Regions from separate parts of the Variovorax sp. GW821-FHT10B04 genome, predicted to be linked through region 1. Evidence: predicted binding sites of a transcription regulator. Region 1 holds the regulator's gene; the other holds the start of a gene.

Region 1 (4,188 bases):
ATCTTCGCCTGGCAGTACTCGCTGCCGCGCGCACTGGCCTGGATGCTGCTGATCACGCTGGTGACGGGCATGCGCGGCCTGCTGCCGCAGCGCATGCCGGCGGTCTTCACGCCCGACAGCCTGCGCCAGGCCCAGCGCGAACACACGCTGCGCACCGGCATCTGGGAATTCGCGCACGGCGCGGCCGGCGTGCTGCTGTTCAACCCCGCCGAACCCGTTCAGCAGATGCTGCTCGGACTGATCGTGATGGGCATGACGCTGTCGTCCGCGTTCTCGGTGTCCTTCTACGTGCCGGCGACGCAGCTGGCGATCGCGCTGCTGCTCGTGCCGGTGATCGCGATGGGGCTGATCGCGGGCTCGTCGACCATGATGGCCGTTGCGCTGGTCGGCATCGGCCTGCTCGCCATGGTCTGGAAACTGGTGGCCGACCACGCGCGGCAACTCGAGGAGAACATCGGCCTGCGCCTGAACGAAAGCACGCTGCGCGAGCAGGCGATGGCGGGGCTGCGCGAATCGGAACGCGCCCAGGCCGAACGGCTTCGCTTCTTCTCCGCCGCCAACCACGACCTGCGGCAACCCGTGATGGCGATCGGCCTGCAGTCCGAGGTTCTGCGCGAGCAGTTGCGCGATGGCGCACCGGCACGCCAGGTGCAGGTCACGGTCGACTCGCTCACGCGCGCGCAGCAGGCGCTCGAGGCGCTGACCAATCAGTTGCTCGAGATCGGCCGCATCGAGGCTGCGGCCGACGCCTTCGCCCCGTCCGCCGTAGCCCTGGCGCCGTTGCTGCGCGATCTCGCCCGGCTGGACGACGGCGGCCGGATCCACGTGCGATGCCCGGCCGACGCGGTGGCCTGGACCGACCCGGTGTCGCTGCGGCGCATCCTTGCGAACCTCGTCGACAACGCGATCAAGTTCGCACCGCACGGCCGGGTGCTGCTGGCCTGCCGGCGGCGCCCGGGCGGCTGGCGCGTCGAGGTGCGCGACGGCGGCATCGGCATCGCGCCGGAAGCGCAGGACCGCGTGTTCGGCGACTTCGAACAGGTCGGAAACACCGAGCGCAACCTGCAGCGCGGCCATGGCCTGGGCCTGGCGATCGTGCGCCGGCTCGCGCAGAAGCTCGGGCTGATGCTCACGCTGCGCTCGGTACCCGGCCGCGGCTCGGTGTTCGGCTTCGTGGTTCCCGAGGCGCCGCCAGGCATGGACACGCCGGCGCTGCACGTCGAGCCGCCGCACGCGAGCGACGACATCGACATCGATCGCAGCGGCGACGCCCTGCGACCCGGCCTGGCCGTGCTGGTGATCGAAGACAACGCGGTCGTCGCGGACAGCCTCGCCGCGCTGCTGCGCCTGTGGGGCGCCACGCCGCGCATCTACGAGAGTGCGGCCGAAGCGCTGGCGCTGGCCGACCTGCATGCGGTCGACGTGGCGCTGTGCGACATCCGGCTTCCCGGCGAACTCGACGGCATCGCGCTGGCCGAACGGCTGCAGACGCTCCAGCCCGCGCTCACGATCGCGCTGGTGTCGGCCGACATCGACGGCGCTGCGCGCAAGCTCGCGAAGGCGCATGGCTGGCATTCGCTGCGCAAGCCCGTTCAGCCGGCCGAACTGCGGGCCGTGCTGCAAGCGGCCGACCGGCGCGCGGCCGGCGTTCACTGACGCGCCGACGCGCGGCAGCCGGGCGGAAGAACCTCAGAGCGCCTTGCGAAGGTTCGCCGGCGCGATGCGCAGCGCTTCGCGGTATTTGGCGACCGTGCGGCGCGCGCAGTCGATGCCCTGTTCCTTCAGCATTTCCGAGATCTGGCTGTCCGACAGCGGCTTCTTCACGCTTTCGGAGCTGACGAACTGCTTGATCAGCGCGCGCACCGCCGTGCTCGACGCGTTGCCGCCGGTCTCGGTGCCGAGCGCCGAGCCGAAGAAGTACTTGAGCTCGACCGTGCCGTACGGCGTCGACATGTATTTGGCGGTGGTCACCCGGCTGATGGTCGACTCGTGCAGGCCGAGCTCGTCGGCGATCTCGCGCAGCACCAGCGGGCGCATCGCCAGTTCGCCGTGGATGAAGAAGCTCTTCTGGCGTTCGACGATCGCGTTGGACACGCGCAGGATCGTGTCGAAGCGCTGCTGGATGTTCTTGATGAACCAGCGCGCTTCCTGCAGCCGTTGCGACAGCGCCTGGCTGCCTTCGCCCTTGTGCGACTTGAGCGCACCGGCGTAGATGTCGTGCACGCGCAGGCGCGGCATCACGTCGGGATTGAGCATCACCCTGAACTTGATGTTGGTGCCGCGGCCGGTGCGCGTGACGATCACGTCCGGCACGATCACGTTGCGCTCCACGTCGACGAAGCGCCGGCCCGGCTTGGGCTCGAGCGTGGCGATCAGCTGCAGCGCGCTGCGCACCTCGTCCTCGTTGCTGCGCGTGAGCGTGGCCAGGCGCTTGAAGTCGCGCCGCGCCAGCAGTTCCATCGGCTGCTTGCAGATGGCGATGGCGGTCTTGCGGATCTGGCGCTCTTCGTCGTCGTCCTGCGGAGAAGCCAGCGCCTTGAGCTGGATCGACAGGCATTCGCCGAGGTCGCGCGCCCCGACACCGACCGGCTCCAGGCTCTGCAGCAGGCCGAGCGCGACCTGGAAGTGATGCACCAGGTCGTCGAACTGGTCGTTGTCGTCGCCCGCCAGCCCGGAGGCCAGCGAGGGCAGCGTGTCTTCCAGGTAGCCGTCGTCGTTGAGCGACTCGATCAGGAAGCGCAACGCCGCGCGGTCGTTCTCGCCGAGCCGCAGGCTCAGCGCCTGGCGATGCAGGAAGGACTGCAGCGACTCCTGGCTGCGCGCCAGTTCGGTGGCATCGGCACGCTCGTCGTCGCCCAGGTTGTTGTTGCGCGCGGGTGCGTCGCCGCCCCACTCGCTGTCGTCGGGTGTGAGTTCGACCGTGCCGTCGCCTTCCCAGTCGGGCTGCGCCTCGACCGCGTCGACGGTCGCCGGTTCGGCCTCGGTGGTGGTGGAAGTCTCCGTGGTCGTCGAGGACGAGGTGGACGCCCCGGGGCTGAAATCGTCGTCGCGCGGCGGCGGCGCATCGGCCGTGTCCACGCCGAATTCCTCGCGCGCCGCTTCTTCCGCGGTGCGCTCGAGGAACGGGTTCTCGTCGAGCATCTGCTCGACTTCCTGGCTCAGCTCGAGCGTCGACAACTGCAGCAGCCGGATCGACTGCTGCAACTGGGGCGTGAGCGCGAGATGCTGCGAAACGCGCAGCGACAAGCCCTGTTTCATGCGGCGTGTGGAACCTGCGTATGTGCCATCACATCCTGAAATGCTCGCCGAGGTACACGCGCCGCACCTCTGCGTTGTCGACGATCTCTGATGGTGTGCCCTTCGCGAGCACGTGCCCGTCGCTGATGATGAATGCGTGGTCGCAAATGCCCAAGGTCTCGCGCACGTTGTGATCGGTGATCAGCACGCCGATTCCGCGCTCCTTGAGGAAGCTGATGATCCGCTGGATCTCGATGACGGCGATCGGGTCGATGCCCGCGAAAGGCTCGTCCAGCAGGATGAAGCGCGGCTGCGTGGCCAGTGCGCGCGCAATCTCGACGCGGCGGCGTTCGCCGCCGGACAGCGCAAGCGCGGGCGAGGCGCGCAGATGGTCCACGCGCAGGTCGTTCAGCAGTTCGCTCAGCCGCTCCTCGATGCGCTGCCGCGACAGCGGCACCGGGCGGCCGGCCGCGTCGGGCTCGGTCTGGAGCTCGAGCACCGCGCGCACGTTTTCCTCGACCGACAGCTTTCGGAAGATCGACGCTTCCTGCGGCAGATAGCTCAGGCCCATGCGTGCCCGACGGTGGATCGGCATGTGCGCGATCGGCTCGCCGTCGATGGTGATGTCGCCTGCATCGGCGCGCACCAGCCCGACGATCATGTAGAAGGACGTGGTCTTGCCGGCGCCGTTCGGGCCGAGCAGCCCGACGACTTCGCCCTTCTGCACGTCGAGCGACACGTCCTTGACCACCTTGCGGCTGCCGTAGCTCTTCTGCAGCCCGCGCACCTCGAGGCGGCTGCCCGGCTCGGTGGCACGGGAAGACGGGAGGGTCGTTGAAGCGGCCGTCACTTGCGTGGTTCCCCGCCACCCAGCGTGGTGGTCGACCGCAGGCCGGTGCCCGGTGCGGGTGTCGGTGTGGCCGCACCGGCCGGCGCCGAGGCGGCCGCCTT
Region 2 (4,188 bases), on a different contig from region 1:
CGCCGAGCAGCTTCTTGAGACCGTTGACGCCCCAGAGGCAAGCGAAACCGGCGACGAAGCCGATGATGATTGCGCCCATCAGGCCGACGTTGCCGGCAGCCGGGGTGATCGCCACGAGGCCGGCGACGGCACCCGAAGCGGCACCGAGCATCGACGCCTTGCCGCGCAGCATGGCTTCACCGATGCACCAGGCCAGCACTGCAGCTGCGGTTGCCGAGAAGGTGTTCATGAAGGCGAGCACGGCGCTGGTGCCGGCTTCGAGAGCCGAACCTGCGTTGAAGCCGAACCAGCCCACCCACAGCAGCGAGGCACCGACCATGGTCAGCGTCAGCGAATGCGGCGTGAAAGCTTCCTTGCCGTAACCGACGCGCTTGCCGATCACGTAGGCACCGACCAGACCGGCCACGGCTGCGTTGATGTGCACCACGGTGCCGCCCGCGAAGTCGAGCGCGCCCCATTGCCAGATCAGGCCGGCCTTGCTGTTCATTTCGTCCACGACGCCAGCAGCGGTGTAGGCATCCGGACCCATCCAGAACCAGACCATGTGCGCGAGCGGTGCGTAGCTGAAGGTGAACCAGATCACCATGAACACCAGCACGCCGGAGAACTTGGCACGTTCGGCGAAGGCACCGACGATCAGGCAGCAGGTGATGCCGGCGAAGGTGGCCTGGAAGGCAGCGAACAGCAGTTCAGGGATGTAGACACCCTTGCTGAAGGTCGCACCCGGAGCGAACACGCCGGTCGACGCATCGAAGATGCCCTTCATGAAGAGCCGATCGAAGCCGCCGATGAAGGCATTCCCCTCGGTGAACGCGAGGCTGTAGCCGTAGATGAGCCACAGCACCACGATCAGCGAGAACGTGACCATGATCTGCATCAGGACCGACAGCATGTTCTTGCTGCGAACCAGGCCGCCGTAGAACAGCGCGAGGCCAGGGACCGTCATCATGATGACGAGCAAGGTCGACAGCATCATCCAGCTGGTGTCGCCCTTGTTGAAGGTGGGGGCGGCAGCGGCAGGCGCAGCAGCCGCGGGGGCTGCGGCAGCGGCGGCTGCAGGTGCGGCCGCGGGAGCAGCAGCAGGCGCGGCCGCGGCGGGTGCCGCAGCAGCCGGTGCGGAAGCCGCGTCAGCCGCGGGCGCCGGCGTCTGCGCAAAACCGGTCACGCCGGCCGTGAGCACGCTCAGGCCGAGCGCAAGTGAGACAAGCAGTTTTTTCATGTCGATTATTCTTTCGGGCCTTGAACTCAAAGTGCCTCGCGGCCGGTTTCACCGGTGCGAATGCGTACGACCTGCTCGAGGTTGTAGACAAAGATCTTTCCGTCGCCGATCTTGCCGGTGCGCGCAGCGCCTTCGACGGCTTCGATCACGCGCTCGACCAGGTCGTCGGACACGGCCGCTTCGATCTTGACCTTCGGCAGGAAGTCCACGACGTATTCCGCGCCGCGGTACAACTCCGTGTGGCCCTTCTGGCGACCGAAGCCCTTGACCTCGGTCACGGTGATGCCTTGCACGCCAATCGTCGACAGTGCCTCTCGCACCTCATCGAGCTTGAATGGTTTGATGATGGCTGTAACCAGCTTCATGACACTTCTCCTATAGATGAAACCGACGGGCGCGGCCGTCCGGCCGCGCCTCTTGTGTTTACAGCGTCTTGCTGAGCGTGACGATGGCGCGTGCCTTGTTCACGTCGCCGAAGTAGTTCTTCTTGTTCGCACCTTGCACGCCGCCGTAGAGGGCCACGCCGCCGCCGAAGTCGTACGAGACGCCGATCGCGTAGTCGACGTAGTTCGGCACGCCCAGGTCCTTGATGTCGCTGGCGAAACGGGTGTAGCCGACGTTGGCCTTCAGGGTCAGCGACGGAGCCACTTCCTGAGCGAAGCCGAGGTTCAGGTAACCGGTGTTGCGACCCGACAGGCCCGAACCCGAGTTCTCGCCAGCCCAGCCGAAGTAGTCCTTCGAGATGGTGTGCGAGTACTTCAGCGTCAGGGGACCGTAGCTGCCGGCTGCGTACAGTTCGGTCGTGTTGCCGTTCTTGTTGCCCGGGTAGATGTAGGTCAGGGCGCCCAGGTCCCAGCCGATGCCGCCGGCCGTGAACTTGTAGCCGCCGTAGATGTCGCTCTCGATGCTGTTGCCCGGGAGCCAGTCGACGCTGGAGTTCCAGTTGCCGACATACCAGCCCGTTTCACCGAAGGCGTAGTCGAAACCGCCCTGGATGGCCGGCTTGACTGCCTTGCTCTTGCTCGCATCCTGGTCCTGACCGCGGAACTTGTAGTTGCTGGTCAATGCCACGTTGGCCGTGAGCTGGGCGCTCGCGAACATCGGCAGGGCAGCAAGGGCGACCACGGCCAAGGCCTGGGCGGTTTTACGGTGCATCATCGAGTGACTCCTGGTACTTTGGATAGAAAGGAAAACACGTCAAAGCAGGGAGCGTGCCAAAGGACGCTGTCACCGTCGCGCACGCGATTCCCGCCAGGAGACTCGGGTTCCGAGGGTTGCCCACTGTTACCTTGTGCACGAATTCGGGACCAGAGGGTTAACCATCGGTGCGACAACGCACCATATCAGGGATGTATAACAAAATGAGTCTTTCTTTGGTGCAGAGTCGCGCCCTCCTTGGGCTCGATGCGGCCAGCGTCACCGTTGAGGTGCATCTGGCGAACGGGTTGCCCAGCTTCACGCTGGTCGGTCTGGCCGACGTGGAGGTCAAGGAAGCCCGAGAGCGCGTCCGCTCCGCGCTGCAGAACGCCGGCCTCGAATTCCCCAACAACAAGCGCATCACGGTGAACCTCGCACCGGCCGATCTGCCCAAGGATTCCGGCCGCTTCGACCTGCCGATGGCGCTCGGCATCCTGGCGGCGAGCGGACAGATCGATGGCGCCCGCCTGGCCGGCCACGAGTTCGCGGGCGAGTTGTCGCTGTCGGGCCAGCTTCGGCCGGTGCGCGGTGCATTGGCGATGGCGTTGGCACTGCACACGCAAGGCGTAGCCACGCGGCTGGTGCTGCCGACCGAGAGCGCACAGGAGGCCGCGCTGGTGCCCGGCGCCGAGGTCTACGGCGCGCGCCACCTGCTCGACGTGGTGGGCCAGTTCCTGCCGCCGACCGACGGCACGCCGCCGGAGCCGCCCGGCGACGGCTGGGCCCGCGTGCTGCCACGGCCCGGCGCCGCGGCCGTGGCGTATGCGGACCTCGCCGAGGTCAAGGGACACGTCGGCGCCAAGCGCGCACTCGAGATCGCCGCAGCCGGCCAGCACAGCCTGCTGATGGTCGGCCCGCCGGGTTCGGGGAAGTCGATGCTGGCCCAGCGCTTTGCCGGGCTGCTGCCGGCCATGACGGTCGACGAGGCATTGGAGAGCGCCGCCGTTGCGAGCCTCGGTGGCCGCTTTGCCGTCGAACGCTGGATGCGCCGGCCGACATCGAGCCCGCACCACACCGCGAGCGCGGTCGCCCTGGTCGGTGGCGGTTCGCCGCCCCGGCCGGGCGAGATCTCGCTCGCACACCACGGCGTGCTGTTCCTCGACGAGTTTCCGGAGTTCGCACGCGCCGCACTCGAGGCCCTGCGCGAGCCGCTGGAGACCGGCACCATCACGATCGTGCGGGCCGCGCGCCGCGCCGAGTTCCCGGCGCGCTTCCAGTTGATCGCGGCCATGAACCCCTGCCCGTGCGGCTATCTCGGCTCGACATTGAAGGCCTGCCGCTGCACGCCCGACCAGGTGTTGCGCTACCAGGGCAAGCTCAGCGGACCGCTGCTCGACCGCATCGACCTGCACATCGAGGTGCCCTCGGTGACGGCCCAGCAACTGCTCGAATCGCCGGCGGGCGAATCGACGGACGGTATCCGCACACGCGTGGCCGAAGCCCGCGCACGCGCCATGACCCGCCAAGGCAAGCCGAACCATGCGCTGCAGGGCGGCGAGATCGACCAGCACGCCAGCCTCGACAGTGCGGCGTTGAAGTTCATGCAGTCGGCGGCCGTCAAGCTCGGCTGGTCGGCGCGCAGCACGCACCGCGCACTCAAGGTCGCGCGCACGATCGCCGACATGGCGGGGGCGGACGACGTGCGGGTGCCGCATGTGGCGGAAGCCGTGCAATACCGCCGGGCCCTGCGCGGCACGGCCGACAACTGACATGGCGCAAGCCACCGATCTCGCAGCCGCCCGAGAATGCATCCGGGCTCATCGTCGACATCC

The links. Region 1 encodes sigma-54, which starts transcription at its own class of promoters, with help from an activator protein. Its sites were predicted from a motif close to TGGCANGNAANCTGCTTT; they were not measured.
Region 2: AC07PZ_RS29900 (TorF family putative porin) is a predicted target of sigma-54. The motif match lies at 2,419-2,436, and genes of this name have one in related genera.

Annotation. Positions count from the first base shown of each region.
Region 1 covers NZ_JBWKNQ010000002.1:596,419-600,606, reverse strand. The annotation lists gene AC07PZ_RS07835 (ATP-binding response regulator) at 1-1,656, shown strand, start outside; gene AC07PZ_RS07830 (RNA polymerase factor sigma-54) at 1,690-3,258, opposite strand; gene lptB (LPS export ABC transporter ATP-binding protein) at 3,287-4,087, opposite strand; gene lptA (lipopolysaccharide transport periplasmic protein LptA) at 4,084-4,188, opposite strand, start outside.
Region 2 covers NZ_JBWKNQ010000018.1:18,390-22,577, reverse strand. The annotation lists gene AC07PZ_RS29910 (ammonium transporter) at 1-1,219, opposite strand, end outside; gene glnK (P-II family nitrogen regulator) at 1,246-1,584, opposite strand; gene AC07PZ_RS29900 (TorF family putative porin) at 1,643-2,377, opposite strand; gene AC07PZ_RS29895 (YifB family Mg chelatase-like AAA ATPase) at 2,581-4,125, shown strand.